DNA from 2 places in the Rhizobium sp. UBA1881 genome. Region 2 is predicted to be linked to the other one. Evidence: predicted binding sites of a transcription regulator. Region 2 holds the regulator's gene; the other holds the start of a gene.

Region 1 (5,071 bases), on a different contig from region 2:
GAAAAAGCCGCCCGCACGATCGACGTCTACATCGACCTCCTCGCCTCTCCTCTGGCGCTGACCGTCAACATCACCGGCGCCACCATCGTGCCGGTTGCGGGCGGGCTTTCCAATGTGGAGCCGCTGCTGGATGAGTTAGACAAGGCGGTGCGCCAGCGCATCCTGCGCAAATTCGACCGACCGCTGGTCGTGCGCAGCGAATGCCGCGTGGAGCCGGGGCTGATTGGGGCGGCATTGCTTGGATTGAAGGCGGAAGCGGAGATGTTGGGGTAGGGGTAGCCCCGCGAGGGTGGAGCAAGCAGCCCCCTCATCCGACCCTTCGGGCCACCTTCTCCCCGCTGGGGAGAAGGGGAGATGGAGCGAGCGGCCCGCTCCCAAGTCTCTTCTCCCCAACGGGGAGAAGGTGCCGGCAGGCGGATGAGGGGGCCTCACCCGCCCAGCGGCTCTATTCAATCAACAGTTCACCCGCCGACGTTTCCAATCAATACTTCGACGGAACGTACAACTCCGGCGGTAGGACCTTGCGTTCGTAATCCGGGTTGAACACGCGCTCGGGCAAGGCGATCTCCTCGTGCGGCACATCCTCATAGGGGAACTGCGAGAGCAGATGGTCGATGCAGTTGAGGCGCGCGCGCTTCTTGTCGTTGCCTTCGACGATGTGCCAGGGGGCTTCCGGGATGTTCGTGCGGGCGAAGGTTTCTTCCTTGGCCTTGGTGTAGGCCTCCCAGCGGATGCGCGACTGCAGGTCCATCGGCGACAGCTTCCACTGCTTCAGCGGATCGTGGATGCGCACGAGGAAGCGCAGCTGCTGTTCTTCGTCGGTGATCGAGAACCAGTATTTGACGAGGCGGATGCCGGAGCGAACCAGCATGCGCTCGAATTCGGGCACGTCGTTGAAGAACTGCTCGACCTGATCCTCGTCGGCAAAGCCCATGACGCGTTCGACGCCGGAGCGGTTGTACCAGGAGCGGTCGAAGAGCACGATCTCGCCGCCAGCAGGCAGATGCGGCACATAGCGCTGGAAGTACCACTGCGACTTCTCGCGGTCCGACGGAGCCGGAAGCGCCACGACGCGGGCGACGCGCGGGTTGAGGCGCTGGGTGATGCGCTTGATGACGCCGCCCTTGCCGGCGGAATCGCGACCTTCGAAGATCACGACCACCTTTTCCTTGTGATAGGTGACCCAATCCTGCAGGCGGATCAGCTCGGACTGCAGCGCGATCAGCGAACGGAAGTATTCGATGCGCGGCATCGATGGCGGGTGCGCCTTGCGGTAGATCTTGCGGATTTCCTCGGACAGCGCCGGCTCGGAGAGCTCGAGCTCATAGTCTTCATCCAGCGTATCGGCCAGTTCGGCCTCGAGCCAGTCGGTTGAAGGCGTGCCTCTCATGGTGGTCATCTCGATCCCTGTTCAGATTTGTCGCTTCGGACGCTTGCGGAGGTGTCTTGCTTTGCGCCGCATGACGATATCATGAAAGCACGCACGGCAAGGCCACTCATGGCGCCAAATAAGCAGCGTGTCATGAAGGATATATGACGCTTCGGCCGGACGCGGAGATGCGTGCGCAAAGTGGTCGGCAGGTGAGCGTGCTGCCGGCCCTTCGGATCAGCTCAGCTCAGCGCGTCGGGGCGGTTGGCCTCTTTGACGTGGTCGTCGCTGTGCTTGCTGCGAATGCGGCGCACGGTGAGCCAGACGCCGAGAACGACGAAGGGTACGGCCGCGCCGGTCAGCGTCTCCGGCGCGATCTCGACACCTACGCCATGCAGAAGCTTGGCGAGATAGCCGACGAGGCCGATGACGTAATAGGAGATCGCGGCGACCGACAGGCCTTCGACCGTCTGCTGCAGGCGCAGCTGCAGATGGGCGCGCTTATCCATCGAGGCTAGGATCTCGGTGTTGAACTTTTCCAATTCGACATCGATCCAGCTGCGCAGAAGGGCCGTTGCGCGGGCGAGCTTGCGCGACAGGTCCGCCTGCCGCTCCTCGACCGACTGGCAGGTGCGCATGGCGGGCGCCAGCCGACGCTGCAGGAAGGCGCCGAGCGTCTCGTTGCCGGGGAGCGCCTTTTCGGCCAGCATGGCGACGCGCTCGAGCACGATGTTGTAATAGGCGCGGCTGGCGCCGAAGCGGTAGAGGCTAAGGGCAGCATTGGCCTGAGCTCGGCGGCGAGGCGGGTGATCTCCGACAGCGTGGCGTCGGCTTCGGCGCGCGCATGCTGCTTCATGCCCTGCGTGATGGCGGTGAAGCTCGTTTCGATCTGGCGGATCTCGGGCGAGAGCGTCTGCGCCAGCGGCAGGCCCATCATGGCGAGCGTCCTATAGGTCTCGATGTCGAGCAGGCGCTGGGCGAGCATGCCGCGGGCGCCATCCGTCATGCCATGGTCGAGCACCAGGAACTTGGTCAGCCCGTCGCCGTCCTGGCGGAAATCGGTGATCACGGTCGCCTGGCTGTCGGCCACCATGCTCTGGCAGAGGCTGGTCGGATCGAAATTGGCGATGACGTCGGCGACATCCTCGCTATCGGGGCGGATCTCGATGCGAACGCCGGAGATAAAGGGGCCCGGTGCCGCGAAGCTGGCGCCGAAGGGATTGACGGGGATTTCGGCGCCGAATTCCGCCGGCGCCGGCGTGTCCCAGAAATAGGTCGAAAATTCCGTGTGGCGCTCCCAGCGCAGCGTGCCGCTGCCCCAGCTCATCGTGTGGTGGCTGGTGTCTGCGGCGGGTGCCGGAACACCCTGGGCAAGCGAGAGCGCCTTCAGGATCGCCTGGTCGGCGACGAAGTTGGCCTCGGTGAGGAAGGCGACCTGGAAGATGACGCGGGAGACAGGGATGAGCGTATAGGGGCGCGAATGGATTTCGCCGAGCGCGCGCGCCCGGACATCGGCTACGGGAAACGAAAAGCTACGCTTCGACAAATCTTGCCTCCTGACTGTGCCCCCACGGCCAGTTCTTCCCTTGGCTATTATCAAATGGCCCGGCGCGTACGACGTGGCGGTTTGACGCACAACGATCATGCGCCGGCAATTTGCGTCGTGTCGAGCCGTTTCAGTTCCGTCCGCTGCGCCGAGCTCAGTGCGACGCCGGCAATGGCCAGCGCGTCACCTTGCCGGCAAGCAGTGCCCACCAGACGATGACCGGCTGCAGGGCGAGGCGCGGCAGATGATACCACCAGCCCAAGGCGGCCGTGGTCGAGCCGAGATCGTCGATGGCGTGCTTGATGTTGGCCGGGAACACACAGACGGCATAAAGCGCCAGGCAGATACCGGCCGAGCGGCGTAACCGTTCAGTCGTCAGGCCGATCGCGCCGGCAATTTCGCACAGGCCGGTGAACGCGATCACCACGGCCGGGAAGGGAACCCAATCCGGGGTGATCGACAGGAACGCGGCTGGGAAGAGCAGGTGCGCCCAGCCGGCGATCATGTAGAGGCCGGCCAGGATAAACCTGCCGGTTGGGCTTTCCGCGTGGTCGGTGGAGGCATTGTCTGCGGCTTTGGTCATGCAGCGTCTACGCAAATGACCGGCGTCTGGATGATGCCATATGTCGCCGATGCGCCCGATGCGCCCGATGCGTCAGGCGGCTTCGGCGAGCTCGATCAGGGCGCGAGCGGCGCTCTCGTCTGTGATCAGCGTGTTGCAGCCGATCCGCTTGATGGTGGCGCTGATGGCAACCGCCCGGTGGGCGCCGCCGGAGGAGAGCACGATGTGCTTGGCCTTCTTCAGTGTATCGAGATCGACGGACATGACCCGGCTGTTGATCGAGTGATCGACCGTGTTACCGTCCTTGTCGAGGAAATTGAACATGGTGTCGCAGACACAGCCGGCATCGATCAGCTCCTGCAGCTCGTCCTTGGAGATCCATCCCTCCGACAGCGAGGTCGAATGCGGGCCGATATCGCCGCAGCTGACGATGGCGAGATCAAGCGTCTCGGCGAGCCGGTAGATGGTGTCGAGGCCGCACTTTTCGATGAGGTTGCGCTTGGTCTCGGTGGAATCGACCAGGAGCGGCGCGAGGAACATGTAGCATTCGGCGCCGAGCTGGCTTGCGAGCCGCCAGGTGTAATCGATCGGGTTGGTCTGGTGGACCGCGACGATGCCGCCGAGCAGCGAGACGACCTTGCAATTGTCGCGCCGCGGCGGACGGAAGCTCGACAGCGAGGCCGTCATGGTGCGGCCCCAGCCGACGCCGATCGTGTAATTGTCGGGGATCGCTTCGGACAGAAACTGGCCGAGCGCCAGGCCGACGCTCTTGGCCAGCGCATTCGGATCGGAAGTGACGGGGGCGGGCACCACGATCGCCTCGTCCAGGCCGTAGGCGCGTTCCAGCTTCACCGATAGTTCGACGCAATCGCCGATCGAATCGTTGATCCAGATCTGCACCTCGCTGCGCTTCATCGCCTCGTCGAGCAGCCGAATGACGGTCGTGCGGCTGATGCCGAGCTGCTCGGCGACATCTTTTTGCGTCAATCCCTGGTTATAATAGAGCCAGGCAGCGCGCAGTCTGAGCGAGGAGGCTTCCGAATAGGCGGTGTGCGTGCCGCGTTTTAGCTTGACCACATCTCCTCCAAAAGCAAAGGCGCCCTAGATCCTGCTCGAGACAGGGCATGGTTTGTCGCCGCGATAATGACCGGTGTGACACTTATGTCAATTGAAATACACAAATGTCCTTGACATAATGGCCCTGGAATAGCGATAGTCTTGGTAACTGGTCGTTCCGTCCATTGTAGGAGGCACTGTGCGGGCATATGGCAAATCGCAGCGGTCTTGCGCCGGGGCTGGATTGCCCTTGGACGTCTTCGTTGCGGCAGCCCGAGACGGGAACGATGGGGTACTCGCCGACGTTTATGATGTAAGCCGAACGCGCGGGCACGATTTCACAGACAGCGACTTCAAAGACAGTACGGGCAATCCGTAGATCACCTCATTCGCCGGGCCTCAAGTGCTCCGGCTCGCAGCTCAAGTCAAAAGGACACGTGACCATGACATCCAAGCTTGACCAACTCCGCGAGATCACCACCGTCGTCGCCGACACCGGTGACATTGAAGCCGTTGCCCGCCTGAAGCCGGTCGATTG
Region 2 (5,071 bases):
GGCTCGATCAGGATACCGGCCGTGGCATCGGTGATGGCGGCACGGACGGCTTCGATATCGCCGAAGGGCACCTGGTCGAAACCGGGCGTCTTGGGGCCGAAGCCTTCGAGATACTTTTCCTGGCCGCCGGCGGCGATCGTTGCCAGCGTGCGGCCGTGGAAGGCGCCTTCGAAGGTGATGATGTGGAAGCGCTCGGGATGGCCCTTCGAATACTGGTAGCGGCGCGCGGTCTTGATCGCGCACTCCAGAGCCTCGGCGCCGGAATTGGTGAAGAACACCTTATCCGCGAAGGTTGCATCCGTCAGCCGCTTGGCGAAGCGCTCCTGGCCGGGGATCTCGTAAATGTTGGAAAGGTGCCAGACCTTCTCGGCCTGATCCTTCAGCGCGCCGACGACGTGCGGGTGGCTATGGCCGACGGAGGTCACGGCAACGCCCGCGCCGAAATCGAGATATCGCTCACCAGTTTCGGTGATCAGCCACACGCCCTCTCCTCGCTCGAACCGCAGCGGGGCACGAGAGTAGGTATCATAAAGCGGCGCGGCTTCAGCCATGGCGCGATCTCCTGTCATTCGCTCAACAATGGCCCGGACTCCGGCTAAAAAGCGGGTGCCCGGAAATGAAAAATGCCGCCTTTCGGCGGCGAGGGGCACTATTGTCTTTTCGCAGTGCGATGTCAACAAAACTGAGCTTTTGTCGCATGCGTCAAGCAAGCATCGGGGCGCCGGCGAGCTATCAACAGCTAATGTTGCAGAAATGACTCTACCACCCAGCAAGTTGGGGAAAACCGAGAAATCGATTCGCCGCGATTCAACCGACTCTTGTCACGGAGTCGCCCTCACTCTAGGTTAAAACTCAATTACTAGACTGCATGCGGCGGAACTAGTCACCAAAATCGAGCAAGCGTTTCTTGGTCCGGACACGTCCGCGCCATGGGTGAAGGATTCTGCCTACACCAACGCAATAAGGCGGAGACAGGGCATGAACTGGACAGACGAGCGCGTTGAGAGACTGAAGAAGCTTTGGGCCGAAGGCCTGAGCGCCAGCCAGATTGCGGCACAACTTGGCGGTGTAAGCCGCAACGCCGTCATCGGCAAGGTCCACCGCCTGAACCTGCCTGGCCGCGCCAAGGCCGGCGGCACGACCACGGCGACGCGGGCACCGAAGCGCCCGGCGGTTTCGACCCCGCGCCCCGCCAACAGCTTCAATTCCGCACGCATCTCGCCAAGCCGCGCCGTTGCCCGCCCGCAGGGCGCAGTGGCTCTCAAGGAAGAGATGGACATCGATGCGATCGAGGAAGTCCGTTACCGTCCGGCTTCCAACGTTGTCGTTCCGATCTCGCGCCGCCTAGGCCTCACGGAACTGACCGAGCGTACGTGCAAGTGGCCGGTCGGCGATCCGCTGACGGATGACTTCCACTTCTGCGGCTGCGAGTCCCCTGACAACTCGCCGTACTGCACCTATCACCAGCGCATGGCCTACCAGCCGGTCAACGAGCGCCGCAAGGCCGCCAACCGGGTCGCATGACCCGGAAAGCCGGATAAGGAACACAAGAAAACGGGCCCTCGCGGGGCCCGTTTTTCGTTGGACCGGATGAAATGGAAGCGTCTTACGCTTCCATCGAATAACCAGCGCCGCGAACGGTGCGGATGACATCCTGCATGTTCGAGAAGTTGAGCGCCTTGCGCAGGCGGCCGACGTGAACGTCGACGGTGCGCTCGTCGACATAGATGTCATGGCCCCAGACGCCATCGAGCAGCTGCGAGCGGGAGAAGACGCGGCCCGGCGACGACATCAAGAATTCCAGTAGGCGGAATTCGGTCGGTCCGAGGCGGACTTCGCGGCTCTTGCGGTGAACGCGGTGGGTTTCGCGATCGAGTTCGATATCGCCGCACTTCAGCAGCGAGGACAGCACTTCCGGCTTGGCGCGGCGCAGCATCGCCTTGACGCGGGCAACGAGCTCAGGTGTCGAGAACGGCTTGACGACATAGTCGTCGGCGCCGGTCGACAGGCCGCGAACACGTTCGCTTTCCTCGCCACGGGCGGTCAGCATGATGATCGGCAGGCGCTCCGTCTCCGGGCGCATGCGCAGGCGACGGCAGAGCTCGATGCCGGATACGCCGGGCAGCATCCAATCGAGGATCAAAAGGTCAGGCGTGCGTTCCTGCAGCCGGATCTCGGCCTCGTCACCGCGAAGGATGGTATCGACTTCGAAGCCTTCGGCCTCAAGGTTATAGCGAAGAAGCACGCTCAGTGCTTCTTCGTCTTCAACGACTGCTACTCTTGGGATCATTCGTCTCGGTCTCCTGGGGGCGTGGGTCCGGAACGCTTATTCCGTGACCGCGCCGACGGTGTTGGCGGTGTCGTCCTTCGGACGCTCGCCTTCCGGCTGGGCGCCGGTAGCCATGTAGTAGATGGTCTCTGCGATGTTGGTGGCGTGGTCGCCGATGCGCTCGATGTTCTTGGCGCAGAACAGGAGATGCGTGCAGCTGGTGATGTTGCGCGGATCTTCCATCATGTAGGTCAGCATCTCGCGGAACAGCGAGGTGTACATCGCGTCGATTTCCTCGTCGCGCTCTCGGATCGACTTGGCACGATCTGCAACGCGGCTGGTGTAGACGTCGAGAACCTCCTTGAGCTGGACGAGTGCCAGTTCGGAGAGATGCTCGAGGCCACGGGCGAGCTTGCGCGGAACGCCGGTGCTCTGAACAGCGATGACGCGCTTGGCGGTGTTCTTGCCGAGATCGCCGACGCGCTCGAGATCGGCCGCGATGCGGATCGAACCCATGATTTCGCGAAGGTCGGCGGCCATCGGCTGGCGGCGGGCGATGGTGATGATCGCCTTTTCGCCGATCTCGCGCTCGGCGTGATCGAGGATCACGTCGTCGGAGATGACCTTCTGGGCGAGCGAAGTGTCGCCGTTGACGAGCGCGCGAACAGCGTCGCCGACCATCTGTTCCGCGAGGCCGCCCATTTCGGATATGCGGCGCGTCAGGAACTTGAGATCATCGTCGTAGGCGGAATAGATATGTGTCGATGCCATGGGGCTTATCCTTGAATGTCCTGAGGTTTACCGGTTTCGGAGATCAGCCGAAGCGGCCCATGATGTAATCCTGGGTGCGCGGATCATCCGGGTTGGTGAACATCTTGTCGGTATCGTTCTCCTCGACGAGGTTGCCGAGGTGGAACATGGCGGTGCGCTGCGAAACGCGGGCTGCCTGCTGCATCGAGTGCGTGACGATGACGATCGTGTAGGCTTCGCGCAGCTCGTGGATGAGCTCCTCGACCTTGGCGGTCGCGATCGGGTCGAGCGCCGAGCAGGGCTCGTCCATCAGGATGACTTCGGGGCTGACGGCAATCGCACGCGCGATGCACAGACGCTGCTGCTGGCCGCCCGAAAGGCCGGTGCCGCCTTCATGCACGCGGTCCTTGACTTCGTTCCACAGGCCGGCGCGCTGCAGGCTCTGCTCGACGATGACGTCCATGTCGGCCTTCGCCTTGGCGAGACCGTGGATGCGCGGGCCGTAGGCGACGTTTTCGTAGATCGACTTCGGGAACGGGTTCGGCTTCTGGAACACCATGCCGACGCGGGCGCGCAGTTCGACGACGTCGATATCCGGATCGTAGATATCATCGCCATCGAGCGTGATCTTGCCGGTGACGCGGCAGTTGTCGATCGTGTCGTTCATGCGGTTCAGGCTGCGCAGGAAGGTGGACTTGCCGCAGCCCGACGGACCGATGAGAGCCGTCACGGTGTTTTCGCGGATGTTCAGCTTCACGTCGAAAAGCGCGCGCTTTTCGCCGTAATAAACCGAGACGTCCTGGCCGATCATTTTATACGGAATGGTATTCATCTTCTGGTCTAGCGCCTTCTCAACTGCTGCTTCCGTCAACATGTTCATGATGTTTACTCCGTTTACCAGCGGCGCTCAAAGCGACGACGCAAGAGGATGGCTCCGAGGTTCATGACGATCAGGAACAGGAGCAGGACGATGATGGCGCCAGACGTGCGCTCGACAAAGGCGCGTTCGGCTTCGTTTGCCCACATGTAAACCTGCACTGGCAGAGCCGTGGAGGGATCCATCGGGGTGGCAGGCGCATTGGCAACGAAGGCGACCATGCCGATCAGGAGCAGCGGCGCGGTTTCACCGAGCGCGTGCGCCAGACCGATGATGGTGCCGGTCAGGATGCCAGGCATTGCCAGCGGCAGAACGTGGTGGAACACCATCTGCATCTTCGAAGCCCCGAGGCCGAGAGCGGCCGCGCGGATCGAAGGGGGCACAGCGCGCAGTGCCGCGCGGGTGGCGATGATGATGGTCGGCAGCGTCATCAGCGTCAGCACCAGACCGCCGACCAGCGACGCGGAGCGCGGCAGGCCTGCGAAGTTGATGAAGACGGCGAGACCGAGCAGACCGTAGACGATCGAAGGAACGGCCGCGAGGTTGTTGATGTTGACCTCGATCAGGTCGGTCAGCTTGTTCTTCGGCGCGAACTCTTCGAGATAGATCGAAGCGGCAACACCGATCGGCAGCGACAGGGCAAGAACGATCAACATCAGGTAGAGCGAGCCGATGAGGGCGACGCCCAGACCTGCGGCTTCCGGACGGCTGGAGTTGCCGTTGACGAAGAGGCCGGTGTTGAACTCCTTGTGGAGCGTGCCGCTGGCGGCCATCTGCTGCATCCAGCCGACCTGGCGGTCGTTGACCTTGCGGTTCTTCTCGTCAACCGTCAGGTCGATCTGGCCCTTGTTGGCCGAGTCGACATTGGCGTCGGCGAGAAGCGTGACGTTGACCGTCTTGCCGATGAGCGACGGATCGGCGACGACCATGTCGCGGAGCACGATCGGCGCACCCTTGGAGATCATCGCGGTGGCATCACGCGTTTCCGGACGGCTCTGGGCGTTGATGCCGAGCGTCTTGACCATGGCGTCGCGGATCAGCACCGGATAGTTGGCGGCGATCAGCACCGAGGGGTCGGTGGCACGCTTGTTGTTGGGGTCGAGCACCTTTTCGGAGAACTCGATCGGCAGGGTGATCGAGGTCTGCGCGAAGGCCGTGTAGCCCTGACGGATAAC

What was found. Region 2 encodes PhoB, which activates phosphate uptake and scavenging genes when phosphate is short. Its sites were predicted from a motif close to TGTCATNNANCTGTCAT; they were not measured.
Region 1: ppk2 (polyphosphate kinase 2) is a predicted target of PhoB. The motif match lies at 1,523-1,539, and genes of this name have one in related genera.

Annotation. Positions count from the first base shown of each region.
Region 1 is NZ_DDHH01000211.1:21,443-26,513, forward strand. Features, by position in the region: gene B3605_RS25475 (ROK family protein) at 1-273, shown strand, start outside; gene ppk2 (polyphosphate kinase 2) at 482-1,399, opposite strand; partial or broken gene B3605_RS25485 (DUF3422 family protein) at 1,612-2,915, opposite strand; gene B3605_RS25490 (DoxX family protein) at 3,070-3,498, opposite strand; gene B3605_RS25495 (sugar-binding transcriptional regulator) at 3,571-4,554, opposite strand; partial or broken gene tal (transaldolase) at 4,977-5,071, shown strand, end outside.
Region 2 is NZ_DDHH01000152.1:19,202-24,272, forward strand. Features, by position in the region: gene B3605_RS18270 (aspartate aminotransferase family protein) at 1-551, opposite strand, end outside; gene B3605_RS18275 (GcrA family cell cycle regulator) at 979-1,524, shown strand; gene phoB (phosphate regulon transcriptional regulator PhoB) at 1,607-2,290, opposite strand; gene phoU (phosphate signaling complex protein PhoU) at 2,327-3,040, opposite strand; gene pstB (phosphate ABC transporter ATP-binding protein PstB) at 3,084-3,899, opposite strand; gene pstA (phosphate ABC transporter permease PstA) at 3,914-5,071, opposite strand, start outside.